3 regions of the Ruegeria sp. E8 genome follow, and region 2 is predicted to be linked to each of the others. Evidence: riboswitches for the same ligand, from Rfam matches in the RefSeq annotation. Region 2 holds a riboswitch; each other region holds the start of a gene.

Region 1 (6,537 bases), on a different contig from region 2:
AACATGGGCGTGATGATTTAGGAGTTAATCAAAGAAAAAAGTTCTGGACGTAATGTGGAGCACATAGCCTTTACCTTCGAGATGGGGGTCGTTTGCGGCCTTCTGGCTTTCACCGTTTTTCTGTTCGTATCCGAGATCGTCAGAATCGACCTCTCTGCCATTTTGGTATTGGTTCTCATTGGATTGCTCAGCTACACGCCAGGTCTTGAAAACCTTGCGAATGTCCCGCGTCTGTTCGACGGGTTCGCATCCAACGCCGTCATTTCAATCATAGCGGTCATGATCGTCGGTGCGGGTCTGGACAAGACGGGTATCATGAACAAGGTGGCCGCTGTCATTCTCAAGTACGGCGGTAAATCCGAAGGCAGGGTTGTGCCGATCATCTCTGGAACGGTCGGCGTCATTTCTTCGTTCATGCAGAATGTCGGTGCCGCCGCTTTGTTCCTGCCCGTTGTCAGCCGTATTTCTTCACGGTCAGGTATTCCCCTTTCGCGCTTGCTGATGCCGATGGGATTCTGCGCCATTTTGGGCGGCACCATGACAATGGTCGGTTCATCGCCTCTTATCCTGCTCAATGATCTGATCCTGACGGCCAATGATGGATTGCCGGACTCGCAGAAAATGCAGCCCTTTGGGTTGTTCTCGGTGACACCGATCGGGGCCGTTCTGATCCTGACGGGGATTGGTTACTTTCTGCTGTTGGGCCGATGGGTTTTGCCCCAGGCCGAGGAAGACGACAACACAGGTACTGGTCAAGGGACGCAGGAATACCTGCAACGGGTCTATGGCCTCAAGGCGGATGTGTTTGAGGTCGTGGTGCCGGAAGACAGCCCGCTGGTTGGCCAGATTCTGGCCGATATCAACCATGAAAACCATCTCTACATCATCTCGACATTCTATCGCGGCAAAACCTCGATGGTTCAGGTTCTGACGGCGGAAATCGCCGCACCCTGCCGGTTGGCCATTGTCGGACGACGTTGGGAGGTCGAGGTGTTTGCGAAGAAATTCGGCCTGACCGTACTTCCTGATCTGGATATTTTTGTCGAAGAGTTCGCTCCCACAAACGCAGGCGTTGCCGAAGTTGTCGTCACCCCGGACAGCAAACTGATCGGCAAATGCCCGCGCGAGCTTCTGTTCCGCAAGACCTATGGCATGTCGCTGCTGGCCATTCACCGGGGCGAAGAGACGCTCAGCCATGTCGAGACCGACGATCACGAGTCCACTCAGATCGGGCTCGAGAAATTCCATGCCGGTGACATGCTTGTGGCGCATACCAGATGGGACAACCTGATGCGGATCAAGCGCGATCCGGATTTCGTGGTTGTGACAACGGACTTCCCTCAGGATGAGTTGAGGCCGCAGAAGGTCGGCTGGGCGCTGGCATTTTTCGCCATTTCGCTGTCCTTAATCCTGTTTACGGATGTCCGGCTTTCGCTGTGTCTGCTGACCGGAGCGGCGGGCATGATGCTGACCCGTGTGCTCAGCGTGGATGAGGCATACCGCGCTGTCGGATGGAACACCGTTTTCCTGCTCGCCTGCCTCATACCATTGGGACAAGCCGTGCAGAATACAGGCACAGCCGCGTGGATTGCCCAGCAGATCCTGTTAATTCTGGATGGCTGGCCGCTATGGTCGCTGCAAACTGGCATCGCCATTCTGGCGACAGCGTTTTCACTGGTTATGTCGAATGTCGGCGCCACGGTCCTGCTTGTTCCGCTGGCGGTATCGATTGCAGTTGCGGCTGGCGGAAACCCGGCTGTCTTTGCATTGACGGTCGCCATCTCTACCTCGAACAGTTTCATTATCCCGACCCATCAGGTGAACGCACTGATCATGGGTCCGGCAGGTTACAAGGTGATGGATTTCGTACGTTCCGGCGGAGTTATGACGGCGTTGTTCCTTGTCGTCTCACTGGTCATGATCAACGTCCTGTATTAGCGCGGCAAGATCGTGAATTTCCGGAGGTTTGGTGAGGGTTGGCTGTCGTAATGGCACATCACCACCCAAGGACGTGGCTTTTCGCTGATCCGTCTCAGGTAGCATCCCAGCAAAACATGCCGCCCATCGACATCCACAGGTCGCTTTCCATCCCTCCGCAACATTGTTACGAGCGACTCGCTTGACAAGCGGGCCAGCAGTGCCGCATGACCCTTCCGTTGGTGTCGGCGACAGCCGATGAAAAGGGAATGCGTAGACGGGTTTTCCGCGAAACGCAGCCGCCCCCGCGACCGTGACCGGAGAGGGTGCCCAATGCCACTGGCCAAGTGCCGGGAAGGCGGGACATCCGGCAGAGGAACTCCTCTGACATCCGCAAGCCGGGAGACCTGCCAACGCCCGAAGTTGAAACCGGACGGGGTGTTCCGGTGTCGGGTCAAGATCGACCCGCATGAAACCCCGTCCCCCGAAAAAGGATTTGGGGGGATGAGAGACATGACCGACACCGCTCCGGTCGAGCTGCTGGTTTGCACCACTTGCCGTCGTGGCCTGCCCATCGAAGATGATGCGCAGCGGCCCGGCACGTTGCTTCACAAAGCGCTCGAGCAAGCGGACCTGCCCGAGGGCATCACCCTGAAAGCCGTGGAATGCCTGTCGAATTGCAACGAGGGCTGCTCCATCGTGCTCCGCGGAGGGCCGGAACGCTGGACCTTCGTCTACGAACATCTCAACGAAACCGATCATGTCGAAACCATCGTGGAAGGTGCAACCAAGTACCTCGCGACCGAGGATGGTCTCGTCAAATGGCGTGAACGCCCCGAACATTTCCGCAAAAACTGTGCAGCCCGCATTCCCCCGATTGGAGCCTTGAAATGAGCAATCTGGAAAAACTCCCCGTCACTGTGATCACCGGCTTTCTGGGCTCGGGCAAGACCACGCTGGTCAAGCACCTGATGCAGAACCCACAGGGCAAGCGTCTGGCCGTGGTCGTCAATGAATTCGGCGATGTCGGCGTCGATGGCGATATCCTGAAATCCTGTGCCATCCCCGATTGCCCGGCGGAAAACATCATGGAACTGGCCAATGGCTGCATCTGCTGCACCGTAGCCGATGATTTCATCCCCACCATCGAAGCCCTGATGGCGCTGGAACCGCGCCCTGATCACATACTTATCGAAACCTCCGGTCTGGCACTGCCCAAACCGCTGCTGAAAGCGTTCGACTGGCCCGATATCCGCTCGAAAATCACCGTGGACGGTGTAATCGCGCTGGCCGATGCCGAGGCTGTTGCTGCGGGTCGGTTCGCCCCGAACGTTGAGGCGGTGGATGCTCAACGCATGGCCGATGACTCGATCGACCACGAAACGCCTCTGTCCGAGGTGTTCGAGGATCAGATCTCCTGCGCCGACATCATCCTGTTGACCAAGCCCGATCTGGCAGGCCCGGAAGGCGTGGCGAAGGCAAAAGAGATCATCGCCGCCGAGGCCCCTCGCCCGCTGCCAGTGGTCGAAGTGGCCGAAGGCGCCGTGGATGTACGCGTTGTGCTGGGTCTGGAAGCCGCCGCCGAGGATGACATGGACGCCCGTCCTAGCCATCACGACGGCCATCACGACCACGAGCATGACGATTTCGAAAGCATCATCGTCGAGTTGCCGGAGCAGACCGACCCGGCCCAACTGGTCGCCAATATCGAACGTCTGGCCAATGAACTGAACATCCTACGCGTCAAAGGCTATGCCGCCGTACAGGGCAAGCCTATGCGCCTGCTGGTTCAGGCCGTCGGCGCCCGGGTGCGTCACCAGTATGACCGCCCGTGGGATCCTGGCGAGGAACGCCGCTCGCGTCTGGTTGTGATCGCCGAGCATGACGACATCAAAGAGGCTGCGATCCGCGATATCCTCGTGGGCGTGACCGAGGCTGCCGAGTAAACCATGCACGTCGTCTTCCGCGAAAGCCACGGGTTAGAAGAAACTGAAACCCCAACCGATCTGGGCCAGAGCCCGGCGGATTTGGTGGTGCTGTCCTTTTCGGACAGCGACCTTGGCGCATTCGCGGCGGGCTGGCATCGCGGTGGCGGGCCGGATGGCCGGATGCCGACGATGCGGCTGGCGAACCTGACGGCGCTGAAACACCCCCTGTCCGTCGACACCTATGTCGAGCAGACGCTTGAGGGGGCAAAAGGCATCCTGATCCGTCTGATCGGCGGCGTGCCGTATTGGTCCTACGGCTTGCAGCAGGTTCTTTCGCTGGCGCAGGCAAAGGGCATCGCCTTAGCCGTCCTGCCTGCCGACGGTCGCGAAGATACGCGGCTGGACGACTACTCCACCCTGCCTGTCTCAACCCTGCGGCGGTTGGCGCATCTGTGCGATACCGGCGGAGAAGTTGCCGCGCAAGCCGCGCTTGCTCAGATGGCTTTGGCCGCGGGGCTTTACGCAGGTCCCGTGATGGGCTCCAAGACGATCCCCGAATGCGGCGCATGGTGCCCGGATCGCGGCGTGATCCCGGTGGACAAGTCGTTCACGGATGACGCCAAACGCATCCTCGTTACCTTCTACCGCGCCTATCTGACCTCTGCGGACACGGCCCCGGTCGCCGCACTGATCCACAGCCTCCGCGCGCGGGGTTTCGAGGCCGTGGGTCTATTCGCACCATCGCTAAAAGCCCCGACCGCCGCCGAGTGGCTGCGCGAAAACATCACGGCACTGCAGCCGTCGGCCATCATCAACGCCACCTCATTCTCGGGCAAAGGCGCGTCTGGCACCTCACCTCTGGACGTGGCCAATGTGCCGGTGTTTCAGGTCGCGCTGTCAACTGCGCGCCGCAAGGCGTGGGACGAGGCCGAACGGGGCCTCTCACCGGCCGACCTCGCCATGCATGTGGTGCTGCCCGAGGTGGACGGACGGATATCGGCAGGCATCGCCTCGTTCAAGGAACCGGGCAAGCGCGATCCACATCTGGAATACTCCCGCTTTGCCCACCGGGCCGAACCGGAACGGATCGAAGCCATCATTGATCGCGTCACCGGTTGGCTGAACCTGCGCGACAAGCCGAAGGCGGATCAGGTTCCGGCGCTTGTGCTGTCGACCTATCCCGGCAAAGATTGGCAGATGGCCCATGCCGTTGGCCTCGACGCGTTGGCCTCAGCCGAGGCGATGCTGGCTGACCTGCAGGGTGAAGGTTATGACACTGCGCCAGCGGAACCGATTGCCGAAACGCTGCTGAATGCTCGGATTTTGTGGCCTCTCAAGGGCTATCTGACAGCGCTTGCCGAGTTGCCGGAATCACTGCACGACGATCTCGAAACCGTATGGGGCGAACCCAAAGACGACCCCGCCTTTTCCGAAGGTGCATTCCACTTCACCGCGCTGCGGCGTGGAAAGGCACTGGTCGCGCTGCAACCGGAACGCGGCACGCCTGAACTGCGCGACGACGACTATCACGACCTGTCACGTACCCCACGCCACAGCTACGTCGCCTTTTATCTGTGGTTGCGCAAAAGCCTCGGTGTAGACGCGCTGATCCATATTGGCGCGCACGGCACATTAGAGTGGCTGCCCGGCAAGTCAGTCGCTCTGTCCGGCGATTGCTGGCCCGAAGTTCTGATCCGAGATCTGCCGGTGATCTATCCCTTCATCGTCAACGACCCCGGCGAGGCCGCACAGGCCAAACGTCGGATTGGAGCGGTGACGTTGGGCCATATCCCCCCGCCGATGAAGGAAAGCGGCACGCCGGATCGCATGGTGCGGCTGGAATCGCTGCTGGACGAGTTCTCGAACGCCGACGGGTTGGATCCCAAGCGCCGCGACCGCTTGCAAGAGGACATCCGGGATGAGGCGCAGGCGATTGGGTTGGAAAGCGATCTTGGCCTTGATCAAGCCACCTGCACCGCCGAGGCGATCACCCGCATCGACCGTTTCGTCTGCGACATCAAGGAAAGCCAGTTTGGTGACGGCTTGCACATCTTTGGCCGAGTGCCCGAAGTGGCGGCCAATTTCGATGCCGCGCCCTCGGCCCACTCGGAATGCGCCGCCCTGATCGACGCGCTGGCTGGTAAACGGATCGAGGCCGGGCCTTCGGGTTCGCCCTATCGCGGGCGGTCGGACGTGCTGCCCACCGGGAGGAACCTTTATACTACCGACCCGCGCTCGGTGCCGACCCGTGCGGCTTATGCGCAAGGCGTCAAACTAGCCGAAGAACTGGTGCGACGGCATCTGCAGGAAGAAGGCGATTATCCCAAGGGGTTGATCGTCGACTTGTGGGGGTCGGCTACCATGCGCACCGCCGGGGAAGAATTTGCCATGGCACTGCATCTGCTGGGCGTCAAGCCGGTCTGGGACAAAGGGTCAGAGCGGGTCTCGGGCATCGAAGTGCTGCCGATCACCGACCTCAGCCGCCCGCGGCTGGACGTGACTTTGCGGGTCTCGGGCCTGTTCCGGGACGTGTTTCCGACCCTTTCGGCCTTGTACGGGCAAGCAGTAAAGGCGCTGTCGGACCGCGATGAAGCCCTCGACTGGAACCCCTATGCCGGTCAGCCCCCTGCCGCGCGGGTCTTTGGCCCCGCCCCAGGCAGCTATGGCCTGAACATGACGCATCTGTCAGAGA
Region 2 (6,537 bases):
CAAGACGTGTCTGAGCACGCGCTGAAGATCGCGGACATCGCGACCAAGTCCGCGATGCGGTTTTTCCGGGGATCATTGGGCATAGAGTTCAAGCAGGACGAAAGCCCAGTGACCCAGGCCGATAAAGCCGTCGAAACAGAAGTTCGCGCCTACCTGAACCGACATTTTCCGGACCACGGTATCTTTGGTGAAGAGCACGGGCAGGAGGCTGGCGACGGGCGTCACATGTGGGTTGTTGATCCGATCGACGGAACACGTTCGTTTCTGTCGGGACATCCTCTTTTCGGGTTTCTGTTGGCTCATCTGGTGGACGGTCAACCGCAAATGGGATTGGTCGGAATGCCGGCCTTAAATGAGACTTACCTGGGGATTATCGGTGACGGGGCCAGCCAGAACGGTCGACCGATACAGGTTTCGCAAACGACCCGCCTGGATCAATCAGTTTTGTATGTGAATGAAGGGGACAAGATTTACCGCGACCATTCTGGCCTGTTCAACCGACTGATGCAGGCAGGGCAAACCCGTCGCTTTGCCTATGACTGTTATCCACATGCTTTGCTTGCGGCTGGCCACGTGGACGCGGTCGTCGACTACGATTTGCAGCCCTATGATTATCTGGCGCTTTCACCCCTTGTCACGGCGGCGGGCGGAGTGATGACCGATTGGCAGGGGCACGCGTTGACACTCGGGTCAGATGGCGCGGTTGTGTCTGCCGCGACACCGGAGTTGCACGCTGAACTGCTTGAATTCATCAACGCTTAGAAAATCGCGGTTCCTCGTCCTGCCGAGAAAGAGTTTTCTTCGAAGGATTAATTCCCACGATCCGATTTGAACAGATAGAGGAAAACAAAGAGCGACCCGATGGATGTTGTGACGATACCGACGGGCAGTTCCTGCGGGGCCAGCAGAAGGCGTGACAGAATGTCTGACAGCGTCAGTAGGATCGCTCCTACGATGGCTGAAACAATCAGCAGGTTTCGGTGCAATGTCCCGGCGATACCGCGTGCAATATGAGGAACCATCAGCCCGACGAAGCCGATGACACCGGCAACGGAAACGAAACTGGCCGTCGCCAAAGCAGCGACAAAGAACATGCGGAACCGCAGGCCCTGTACGGGAATACCCAGCGACGAGGCGGTGAAATCCCCGGTCAGCAAGGCATCAAGCCACCGGCTGCGATAAAGCGAATAGCTCAGGATCAGGCCCAAGCCGATCAGGACAAGCGGGAAGGTCTCCCATCGGGCAAGGCCCAAGCCGCCCAGCATCCAGAATATCACCGAATGCGCCGCGCGATTGTCACCAGAGAAGATCAGATAATTGGTGATGGCAGAAAACAGAAAGGATACGGCCAAACCGGCCAAAATCAGCTTTTCCGGCGCACTTGTCCGCAAGCCCTGAACCAGCGCCAGTACAATTGCAGAGGCAATAAGCCCGCCACAAAACGCAGCAAGCGGCAAGGTCCATATACCCAGCACGTCACCCGTGACGGTGATCACCAGAACCGCCCCAGCAGCCGCCCCAGAGGACAAGCCGAACAGAAACGGATCGGCCAGATCGTTGCGGGTTGTGGTTTGAAGGACAACGCCGACTACGCCCAGACCTGCGCCGATTACTGCAGCAAACAAAGCCCGGGGCAAGCGAAGGTCAAAGACGATCCGGTGCAGTGGCGACATGTCGCCTTCGGTCAGACCAGTACCGAGACCGATTGCTGAAAAGACTTCGCGGACTGGGATTTGCGTGGTCCCATGGACGATGGACAACAGCAAAAGGGCGGTCAGAACAACCGCCCCCAGCAGGATCAAACGGCCCAAATGGACCATATCAGTTGGTCTCCGGATGCATGGCCTTTGCCATCTTCTCAATAGCTTCGATATTTGCCGGTCCGGGCGTCAGTTCTTCGTAGCGCAGGCCAATCCAACGCTCATTCTTGACCGCGTCGGTTTGCGACATCACCGGGTGATCCTTCAGAAACTGGAAGGTATCTTCTGCACCATTGCCGGACTGGTAGTCGAGCAGCACCAGAAACTCAGGATTCGAAGCGGCCACGGCTTCCCAAGATGTGCGACCCCAGCTTGTATCCAGATCATGGGTCACGTTCTCGCCACCTGCGGCGGTAATCATTGCGTCTGGAATGGCGAATTTACCTGCAGTGAACGGTGCATCTGCTGGTCCGTCCAACAGGAAGACACGGGGTTTCGCCAGATCTGACGTTTTTGACTGAATGGCGGTCAGTTGGTCTTTCCAACCAGAAACAAGTGCCTCGGCCTTGTCTTCAACCTGCATCACCTGACCCAGACGTAGGACGTCGTTGAACAACAAATCCATGTTGGCTTCGGGGCGGTCCTTGTCCAGATGTACACAGCTTTCGGTCAGAACCATGGTTTTGATGCCAAAAGGTTCCAGCGTGTCAGGTGTGACGTCGCCACCGGGCTTCATGCCATAGTACCAACCGGCAAAGAAAAGATCTGGCTCAACCGCCACAAGGTTCTCGATCGTTGGGTATTTTGGGGCAAGCTCGGGAATGTCGCCGCGTTGCGCGTCAAAGTCGGGGCTTGTCTTGTACCAGCCTGTAATACCCGTCAGGCCCACGATCTTGTCCTGAAGGCCGAGGGCAAAGGCCATGTCGGTCATGTTCATGTCGTGCACGACCAAACGTTCGGGCGCGGTTTCAAAAACCAGCGGTTCACCGCAGTTGTCCACTGTTATGGCCTCTGCGGCGGCGCCGCTTGCCAGACCAGTGAACAGAGCCACGGTCCAGAGTTTCTGCATCATTGTAAGCTCCTGTTATGATGACAGTTTTCGTTTTCGGATATCAAGCGCGGGGATCATGCGGCCTTCATGCTGAAAGCACAGGTAATCCACGCCAAAGGTGTCACGCACACGATCCGGGGTCAGCACTTCGCTGACAGGTCCGAACCCCGTCAGGCGCGTGGACTTCATCAACGCGACATGCGTGGCGAATTCGGGGATCATGACCAGATCATGGACGATCATGACAACCGTGACCCCCAAATCCGCGACCAGAGACAGCATGTGCCCCTTGGCATCCGGATCCAGATGGTTGGTTGGTTCATCCAGAAACAGCAGAGACGGATTTTGTGCCAATGCGCGCGCGATATGAGCGCGTTGACGTTCACCGCCCGACAATTGGCTCATCGGTTTGTTGGCCAAGTGCAAAAGCTCGGTAGTTTCTAAAACCCGATCAAGGTCTTCCTTGTGCTGGGCTGCTGATCGGTCGGCTTGAATCGGAATTTGACCCAAAGCAACATAGTCGCGCAGGCGCAAACGACCGTCCGGCATTTCTTGCTGACCCACCACGGCGATGGTTCTGGCACGTTGCTGGGCAGATAGTGTGCGCAGACTTTGACCCCGAATGTGCACATCACCCAAGGCCAGCCGTTCGATCCCGCACAGCAGGTTCAGAAGGGTGGTTTTGCCTGCGCCATTTGGCCCGGCAATCGCCAGTATCGACCCTTCTTTCAGATCAAAGGAAACCCCCTGTAACAGGACATCGCCATTGAGGGCATAATACTCCAGATCTTCGGCAACAAGAAAACTCATGCCCGACCTCGAGGTGGCAAGGCAGGTATCCGCGACAGGGTCTTGGTGAGCAGGGCAGGGGGGCGGTCCGAGGCGCTTGTCCAGCCATCTTCACTGTCGCCAAACTGCGTTGCAAAGTCGATCAGAGCAGACAGATCGTTTTCCGTTTCAATATCGCCAAAAAGGTACTGAGCTTTGCCAGCAGCCTGGAAGCCAACGGTCATGGCCCGTTCACACCCAGCCATGCAAGCGATCATTCGGGTTTCGAAACCGTTTGGCAACCGCGCATCCAGAGCTTCTTGCGCAGCTTCCGCTGGCAACGGTCCCTGACATGTCGAACAGATCAGAACGTAGTGATCAGAATAGCCGGTCATTGCCTTCTCCGTCTCTTGCCGGACGCAGACAGAGGGCACATACCGAATTTTTACGCAACCGCGCCATCAAGCCTCCTTCCGGGACGCCCCGCCCCGGGTTGGTTCAAAATTCGATGGCAGGTCTCCTGACTTGCGGGTCTTGGCTCGGCCCACCTTCCCAACCCTTTGCGGGTCAGTGGTGCAGTGGCGTCGCTCTCCGCTTACAGTTGCGGGGGCAGTCACGGACTTGGCGCATTTCGGCGCCGCACCGTATTCCCATTTTCATCCCTTACGGAACCATCCAGCCCAGCTAGTCCGGCAAAGCCAGACTTGTCAAGCGGCAGAAGAAACGGGGCGCTAGAACGTATGGCGAAAACTGGTCAGGCTTTTTTCAGAACAGGTCCTGACCGGTTGGCGTCAATAGTCAGATACCAGCAGGAAATCCGGCGCTGTATCTTCCTCGATTTTCGAAAACCGAGGGATCGGGTCCTCGAACACGTTGTCGGTGCGATCGTCATTCACGGTTGAAACCTCACCAATGAGGCAATCGCCGTGCTCTGCCCAGAAGGCGTGCCAGATACCGGGCATCAAAGTCACGCTTTGCCCTGGTTTCAGTCGCAGATGCTCTCCGGGCTGCAAGGTAACAGGGCAGGCGTCGCTTGGAACAGTAACCGGGTTATCACGGTCGATCCCGCCATCTGGGTCCGACGCATAGATTTCCATAACCAGATCACCGCCGCCCCTGTTGATAATATCCTCTGCCTTGACGATATGCCGATGCATCGGTGAGAGCTGTTTGTCCTTCGAGATCAACAGCTTTTCCGCATAGAGCATGCCGCGACCGGAGTTCAGGTCACTCACCTCACCGTTGCGAAGAGTGAACAGAAGCAGGCCTAGTTCATCGAACTTGCCTTGGGCGTAATCGGTAATATCCCACCCCAACCCGCGACTGCGGATCGTTTCGGCCAACGGGCTGCGTATCTGTTCCGGCGACCAATCCGCGAAGGGTGGTAAAACGGCACCGAAGGACCGGATGAACGCCTGTGCGTCGGATTTGATACGGTTGATTTCAGATCGTTTCATGATGTCCACTCACGGATTAAAGCTCATGCGCCCAGGGTGGTTCTGCCCCGGCACGGGATACGGTGACAGCGGCTACATCGGAACCCAGCGCCATGGCAGCTTTCAGGTTGTCCGAAGTCAAGTTGCGCAGTCCTGACTTTGTCAGGTGCCCTGCGCGGTTGAGCTCGGTCAGGACACCGGCGTTGAACGTGTCGCCTGCGCCGATTGTATCGACGACTTTGACGGGCTTTACCGGTACCGAGACTTCTGAACCATCTGCCAGATACCCGTTCGCCCCGTCACCGCCGCGCGTCACAATGACCACAGTAGGACCCGCCTGCAACAACAGGGATGCCTTTGCGGCCTCGGGTTCATCACCGGGAATGATCCAATCCAGATCTTCGTCGGAAACTTTGACGATATCTGCTTGCGCGATCATCCGATTCAGGCGCGTTCGAAACCGGGTCTGGTCCTTGATGAAAGCTGGGCGGATATTCGGATCCAGCATAACCGCCCGGTCGGACCCGTGGCGATCCAAAAGAGCAGCATAGGCATCGGCGCAGGGCTCGCACGCAAGGCTGATCCCCCCCAGATACAAGGCTGAAATCGCTGGAAGCTGTTCAGGCAAATCTTCGGGCCGCAACATCCGGCCCGCAGTGTTTTCGTCGACAAAACTGTAAGATGCGTGACCATTTGAAAGCTGTACAAAGGCAAGAGTGGTGGGCCGATCCGAGGTGATCACATGCGATGTGTCCACATGGCTTGCTTGCAGCGCTTCGATCAGTTGCTGGCCGAACATGTCCGACGACAAGCCTGTCAGCATCCCGACCGGCACACCCAGGCGCCCCATCGCAACGGCTGTGTTCAAGACCGCACCGCCGGTATGCGGCACAAAACCTTGTGCGCCCGATACGGTTGGTTCTGAGATCATGTCAATCAGCGCTTCACCACAGCACAGGATCATGTCTTGGTCCTTTTCTGCACAGAGAATTTGGTTTGTTTGCTTACTTCCTGAGCGCGTTCTTGCAGAAGTTGTTTGCGCCGACGATTCCGAACTCTGCTTGTTCAGACACGTACAGGTTCAGGGAACGGCGCAAATCGCTGAACCGACCGCCGCCGTTAAACGCATCCTTGAAGTCATCACTGAAAAGCCAGCGGTTTTTCTCTGCGACGCCACCCACAAGAAATATCCCGCCTGCCGGCATCAGCGTGACCGCCAAATCGCCCATTAACGCGCCCAGATGGGTGGTGAATATCCGGGCCGTTTTTTCTGCAATGATATCCGTTCCGTCGCGGGCATCGTTCAATATGTTTTTCGCGGAACGCGCCGGTGCCCTGGCATCTCCAGCTGCCAAACCGACCGCCTGATAAAGAATAGGCAGGCCGGTACCGCTCAGAAACATCTCAGCTTCCAATGCCAGACTGTCTCCAAAGAAACAGCCGGGTGCAATACGTCTGGCTGCCTCGAAAATATCGACCTCCTCGCGATGGCGCGGGTACAGGCCCACATGCCCGCCTTCGCCGGAAACCGTGTGGTAGCGGCCTTCTGAATACAGCAATGCACCAACACCCAGCCCGGTGC
Region 3 (6,537 bases), on a different contig from region 2:
CCAACCTGGTCAGGTCCGGAAGGAAGCAGCCACAACGAGCCCCGCTTGGGTCGATGTCCAACCTCTCACTTTCCCTACATTGTAACGCGAATGCGCCATGGGCGGCTTAGCGCTTTGGGGCGAACTGATCCTGAAACCTTATTAGGGTTCGATCAAACGTGGCCAGACGGCCGCATTGCGTCGGGCAAAGGCACCGATATGCCCGATCTCAGACAACCCGAAATCGTCAGGGCTCAGCAGATGCCGCTTGGCGTCAGGGCCGTAAAGGTCGGCAAGCCGCCAAACCGCTTTCGGCGGGACCATCTGGTCGTCCTCGAAAGTGAACAAATCCACTGGCGTCCCTGAACCGTCCCAACACGCATCGGGCAGGTTTTTCCCGATCTCAGGCACATAGTTTAACGGTGCCGTACACCATTTGCGCCATTGCCAATAAACCGAGGCAGGCAGATCCGACCCAAAGCCGATCGCCTTTCCCGGCAGGTATCCAAGCGCCCGCGCCAATAGTGGGGCGTGACCATACCAGAACAACCCGGCCAAACCTCGATAAGGCCAGGGATGGTCACTCAACGTCACCAAACCCGAACACACACAAATCATCCGGTCAATCAGATCGATATCCGGCTGCACTGGCCCCAGCATCGCGCCGACCGAATGGCCAATGGTCCAATGCTGCGCATCGGGAAACCGCCTGCGCATTTCCGCCCGGGCGGCGGGCATGTCGATCAATGCCCAATCCGCCATCGTGGCTCGGGACTCTTTCAGGTGGCCCGATAAAGAATGCCCGTAATCCCGATAATCATAAGTCAGGCAGGCCATACCCTGCTCGGCGGCCAGCCAACGCGCAAAATGACGATAGTAGTCACGCGGCACGCCCGTTGCACTGTTCAACACGACCGCGATTTCGGGCTGCGTCGCCGGTCGATACAACCGAGCCGACAGCGTCGCCGACCCAGACGGGAAGCGGAAATCTTCGGTCAATACCGTCTGCTCTGTGTCCAACATGATCTCTGGTTTTTCTCTGAAACATGGGTTTTCGAACGTCGCTGCCGTTGACACTAGGCAGGAACCAAAGGCGCTTCCAGCATGACCAGACGTCCGGACAAAAGATCGACTTGACTCGGCACCGGGTCAGACGCTAGCGGTTGTGCGATGGTTTCCGGCCCCCACAAGGGATCGGGATGAAAAGGGAACACGGTGCGGTTCTGTCTGGTCACTCAGACATCAACCAAATCCGCGACTGCCCCCGCAACTGTAAGCGGTAAGCAATGCCGAAACACCACTGGCCCAAAGGCTGGGAAGGTTGGCAAAGCGATGACCCGCAAGTCAGGAGACCTGCCATCAAAAACGAAACCGAAACTCGGGCGGGGTGTCCGGGCAGGCACTGACTGCAATACGCTGTCCCACCTGTCCCAAATATCCTGTCCACCACGCGCGGAGGGCGCAGGATGATCTGGAAGACAAAATCGCATGAGTACAGTGCAACTGTATGTCAGCGGACGGGCAAGACCTGCCCGGCTTTGGCACGGCTGGCACGCTCGATTGCAGAGGCCATGACGCAGGCCACATCTGCTACAAGTGACGATTTCGAGTTTGACGGCAGCAGCGAGCTTTCACATTGCACCGAAGGCTGCCATGCAAAATTCCGGGCGGGATCAGACGGCATTCGCATCTTTTGCGAAACGCAGCCCGAAGCGGCGATTGAGGATCTGTACACTTATGCAGATCTGATTTTCGGGAATACATTCAGCACCTTGCCATCCGGCGTCATCGCAAATCCGCCCTGCGCGATGATTGAGGTTGAAACGCTGCGGCCCCGCAAAGTCATGCACGCACCCGAGCAGCTTTCAGCCTGAGGCTATCCGACCTGCGCCTGAGTAAAGCGGGATGCCCAGGCCAATTGCGCGTCGGTCTCAACGGCACAGGGGCGCAGGGCCCGCAAACGCTCTAGCGCCTTGTCGGCTCTTTCGCCGCATTCGACCATCAGCCGCAGAACAACCATCCCGGAGCGGCCGCAGCCGCCCCGGCAATGCACCAGCACCCGGCCACCACCTGACAATGCGTGTCGGGCGGTGGCGCTGACCGATGACCATGCCTCCTGAACCGCCTGTGTCGGCGCGCCAAAATCTTCGATCGGCAAATGAACCCACCGGCTGGCGCGGCTTTGAATATCACTGCCAAAACTCTGCGCCCCGTCCTGAAGCATCTCGACATCCGTTGTCATCGACACAACAAGCCCCGGCTTCCACGCCGCGATCGTATCAAGATCAACGGCATAATCCCCACCACGTCCGGGCATCGAGGTCAGGGCAAGCGTTCCGCCTCCGACTTGCAGGGCATAGATAACCAGTTGCGACATGAACTGTGTCCTCCCCAAAGAACTCGTTACAAAATTGAGTCATTAAATCTGTTGATCCAGTTTAGTGCGAAACCGATCCGTTTCTAAAACAAAAATCATCACGCGCCGCTGTGGACGCGGGCAGCGGTGGCCACTACGCTGTGCCGAAGCCCCGAATCCGAACGAGAAGACATGACAGACACGCCCAGCCCCGCCTATCAGGTTCTCGCCCGCAAATATCGCCCAGAAACCTTTGCCGATCTGGTGGGTCAGGATGCCATGGTGCGCACCCTGAAAAACGCGTTCGAGGCCGATCGGATTGCGCAGGCCTTCATCATGACCGGTATTCGGGGCACCGGAAAAACCACAACCGCGCGGATCATCGCCAAAGGGATGAACTGCGTCGGTCCGGATGGTGAGGGCGGCCCCACGACCGAACCCTGCGGCCAGTGCGAACACTGCGTCGCCATCATGGAAGGCCGCCATGTCGACGTGATGGAGATGGACGCCGCCAGCCGCACCGGCGTCAACGACATTCGCGAAATCATTGACAGCGTTCGCTACCGGGCCGCCAGCGCGCGCTACAAGATCTACATTATCGATGAGGTTCACATGCTTTCGACCAGCGCCTTCAACGCGCTGCTCAAAACGCTGGAAGAGCCACCCGCACATGTAAAATTCATCTTCGCGACCACCGAAATTCGCAAAGTGCCCGTCACGGTCTTGTCCCGCTGCCAGCGCTTCGACCTGCGCCGGATCGAACCCGAGGACATGATCGGCCTGATGCGCAAGATCGCCGAGGCCGAAAGCGCCCAGATCGCCGACGACGCGCTGGCCCTGATCACTCGGGCTGCAGAAGGTTCGGCCCGCGATGCAACCTCGCTGCTGGATCAGGCGATTTCCCACGGGGCAGGTGAAACCACGGCGGATCAGGTCCGCGCAATGTTGGGTCTGGCAGACCGTGGTCGGGTTCTGGACCTGATGGACATGATCCTGCGCGGCGATGCTGCAAGCGCGTTGACCGAACTGAGCGGACAATATGCTGAAGGTGCCGACCCTTTGGCCGTGCTGCGCGATCTGGCCGAAATCACCCATTGGGTGTCAGTCGTTAAGATCACACCCGATGCAGCCGAAGATCCAACTGTTTCTCCGGACGAACGCACCCGAGGTCAACAAATGGCCGAAGCGCTGCCGATGCGGGTTCTGACCCGGATGTGGCAGATGCTGCTGAAGGCGCTGGAAGAAGTCTCTGCTGCGCCGAATGCTATGATGGCGGCGGAAATGGCCGTAATCCGCCTGACCCATGTCGCCGACCTGCCCAGCCCGGAAGAATTGATCAAGCGGTTGCAAGACACCCCGCCTCCTCCGCCCGGCGGACCCGGCGGCGGTGTGTCGATGCCCCGGCAGGGAACGATACCAGCGCAAGCCAGCGCAGCCGCACCACCAGCCTACACAGCCACCCCTCATGGAACCGGCGGCGCACCGGTTGCTGCATTGGCGCAGGATGTCCAAACGGCCTTGGCCCGATACCCGACCTTCGACCATGTGGTCGAGCTGATCCGCACCAACCGCGACGTGAAACTGCTGGTTGAGGTGGAAAACGGCGCACGGCTTGTGTCCTACCAACCCGGCCGGATCGAATTCACCCCGACCCCGCAAGCCCCTACAGACCTCGCGCCGCGATTAGGTTCTGCCCTGCAACGCTGGACCGGAAACCGGTGGGCGGTCTCGATTGTCTCGAACGGGGATGCGCCGACGATCGCGGAAGTGCGGGATGAGGCCGAGCTGGCCCTGAAAGCCGAAGCCGAACAACACCCTTTGGTTCAGGCCGTGCTTGCGCAGTTTCCCAAAGCGAAGATCACCAAGATCGAAACGCCGGAGCAACGCGCCGCTCAGGTCGAGACCGAGGCGCTTCCTGAAGTCGAAGATGAATGGGACCCGTTCGAGGAAGACTAACCCGAAATCGCTCGATCCCGTGTCGCAATTGAAGCAGATTGCCACGTCAATTGATTACACCCTTCCACGATGTGAGGGAGGGTTTTCATGCGAACATCACCGCTGCATCCGCGTTTTGGGCTGGTCGTTCACGACATAGATCTGCGCGACGTCACCAGTGAACACCTTTACCCGGACATCCGGCACGCTTTCGAAACCCACTCTGCCCTTCTCTTTCCTGCGCAATCGATTTCGGACGCGGATCACATCCGCCTGGCCCAACTGTTTGGACCGCTGGAAAACCGAGAAGCCATGGCAGCAGGTCGCGCCATTGAATTTCAGGTTCCCGAACTGACGAACAAAACCAAGGAGGGTCTCCGCGCGAAAGACGATCTGCGCCTGCTGGACTTGCAGGCCAACATGCTGTGGCACACGGACAGCACGTTCCTGCCGACGCCTGCGCTGATCAATATTTTGACCGCGAAAGTCGTCCCTCCATCCGGCGGTGAAACCGAACTCGCATCGACCCGCGCCGCATGGGCGGATATGCCGGATCATCTGAAAACCGCCCTAAGGGATGCCATCATCTGGCACCAGCTGTCGCATTCCCGATCAAAGGTTTCAGCCGATCTGGCCGCATTGCCGAAAATGACGCGCTGGCCGGATCGACCCTGGCGCGCGATCTGGCCAAATCCTGTGACAGGCGAAGAAGCCCTGTTCATCGCCTCGCACGCCTTTGCCATCGAAGGGATGGGGCATGAAGACAGCCAGACCCTGCTCGACGAAGCCATCGCGTTCTGCACGCGGCCCGAATATGTCTATTCGCACCAATGGTCCGTCGGCGACGTTCTGATCTGGGATGAACGCGCAACGATGCATCGTGGTCGCCCCTGGAATTATGACCACCCAAGAACCCTGAAATCCATTTGCAGCTCAGTAACCGAAACTGACGGTTTGAACGCCGTTCGCGTGGTTTAAAACCAACCGTCCCGCGCCCGCGATGGGTCATCGGCTGCGCCGATACTCCTGAGCGGTCTTGTGCCATGGGGCTGCGGCCCGTATCTAGAGGCCAAACTGAGACACAGGAGATTACAATGCTGAAAGGACTCGGCGGGCTTGGCGGTCTGGGCGACATGGCCAAGATGATGAAATCCGCGCAGGACTTGCAAACCAAGATGACCGAAATGCAGGAAGAGCTGAACAACCTGATGGTTGTCGGCGAATCCGGTGCAGGGCTGGTCAAGGCAACCGCAACCGCCAAAGGTGAGCTGAAAGGTCTGGACATCGACCCGTCCATCTTCAACGGCGACGACAAGGAAGTGGTCGAAGACCTGATCCTGGCCGCCATTAAGGACGCGCAGACCAAAGCCGCTGAACGCTCGCAGGCGGAAATGGCCAAGCTGACCGAAAGCATGGGGCTGCCCGCAGACATCAAGCTGCCGTTCTGATCTTCATCTTTTCCAAAATACTCCCGCCGGAGGCTCCCTCCGGCGCAAAACAGGACAGGCCATGAGTTCGAACAGCGACATCGACAACCTGATCGAGCTTATGGCCAAACTGCCCGGCCTCGGGCCCCGCTCGGCCCGCCGCGCGGTGCTGCACCTGATCCGCAAACGTGCCCTGCTGCTGACGCCCTTGTCTGACGCCATGCAGCAGGTCGCCGTCACCGCCCGCGAATGCCTGAACTGCGGCAACGTGGGCACCACCGACATCTGCGACATCTGCGAAAACGAGGCCCGCGCGACCGGCGAACTCTGCGTGGTTGAAGACGTTGCCGACCTCTGGGCGATGGAGCGTGCCGGTGTTTTCAAAGGCCGTTATCACGTTCTGGGCGGCACGCTGTCGGCTCTGGATGGTGTCGGCCCCGATGAGTTGCGCATACCCCGCCTCAAGGATCGGGTGGTGGCTGAGGGGATTACCGAGATCATCCTCGCCCTCAACGCCACCGTCGATGGCCAGACCACCGCCCATTACATCGCCGATCAGCTTGAGGGGCAGGTTCGCCTGACCTCACTGGCGCAAGGTGTGCCGATTGGCGGAGAACTGGATTATCTGGATGACGGGACGATCACGGCGGCGCTTAGGGCGCGGAAGGAGTTGTGATCCCGCTTTCTCCCATCGAAAATCAAAGTCTTTTTTTGTTTCTCAAACATAGAAAATAACGAAAACATCGCGCAAGTGACGTAGATGTTTCATGCGATTTTCTCAGTTTCTATTCAAACTTACATTGGACCTCGGTTGCTAACTTCTCGATTTCATTGAACTGC

The links. Region 2 has a riboswitch for cobalamin ahead of ACR0LF_RS08810 (DUF1636 family protein). Riboswitches for the same ligand answer to the same signal wherever they lie in the genome.
Region 1: linked by a shared signal. The riboswitch ahead of ACR0LF_RS17940 (DUF1636 family protein) and the one ahead of ACR0LF_RS08810 (DUF1636 family protein) in region 2 are both predicted to bind cobalamin.
Region 3: linked by a shared signal. The riboswitch ahead of ACR0LF_RS21285 (hypothetical protein) and the one ahead of ACR0LF_RS08810 (DUF1636 family protein) in region 2 are both predicted to bind cobalamin.

Annotation. Positions count from the first base shown of each region.
Region 1 covers NZ_JBQFOY010000016.1:61,890-68,426, reverse strand. Annotated here, with positions in the region: gene ACR0LF_RS17945 (SLC13 family permease) at 82-1,938, shown strand; cobalamin riboswitch at 2,141-2,346, shown strand; gene ACR0LF_RS17940 (DUF1636 family protein) at 2,431-2,811, shown strand; gene cobW (cobalamin biosynthesis protein CobW) at 2,808-3,863, shown strand; gene cobN (cobaltochelatase subunit CobN) at 3,867-6,537, shown strand, end outside.
Region 2 covers NZ_JBQFOY010000005.1:101,039-107,575, reverse strand. Annotated here, with positions in the region: gene ACR0LF_RS08830 (inositol monophosphatase family protein) at 1-762, shown strand, start outside; gene ACR0LF_RS08825 (FecCD family ABC transporter permease) at 810-1,820, opposite strand; gene ACR0LF_RS08820 (ABC transporter substrate-binding protein) at 1,822-2,772, opposite strand; gene ACR0LF_RS08815 (ABC transporter ATP-binding protein) at 2,785-3,561, opposite strand; gene ACR0LF_RS08810 (DUF1636 family protein) at 3,558-3,914, opposite strand; cobalamin riboswitch at 4,013-4,210, opposite strand; gene ACR0LF_RS08805 (D-lyxose/D-mannose family sugar isomerase) at 4,311-4,976, opposite strand; gene ACR0LF_RS08800 (carbohydrate kinase family protein) at 4,993-5,919, opposite strand; gene ACR0LF_RS08795 (glucokinase) at 5,960-6,537, opposite strand, start outside.
Region 3 covers NZ_JBQFOY010000024.1:49,641-56,177, forward strand. Annotated here, with positions in the region: RNA gene ffs (signal recognition particle sRNA small type) at 1-71, shown strand, start outside; gene ACR0LF_RS21280 (alpha/beta hydrolase family protein) at 142-1,002, opposite strand; cobalamin riboswitch at 1,134-1,354, shown strand; gene ACR0LF_RS21285 (hypothetical protein) at 1,446-1,853, shown strand; gene ACR0LF_RS21290 (protein-tyrosine phosphatase family protein) at 1,856-2,356, opposite strand; gene ACR0LF_RS21295 (DNA polymerase III subunit gamma/tau) at 2,528-4,291, shown strand; gene ACR0LF_RS21300 (TauD/TfdA dioxygenase family protein) at 4,379-5,248, shown strand; gene ACR0LF_RS21305 (YbaB/EbfC family nucleoid-associated protein) at 5,365-5,718, shown strand; gene recR (recombination mediator RecR) at 5,780-6,373, shown strand; gene ACR0LF_RS21315 (hypothetical protein) at 6,483-6,537, opposite strand, start outside.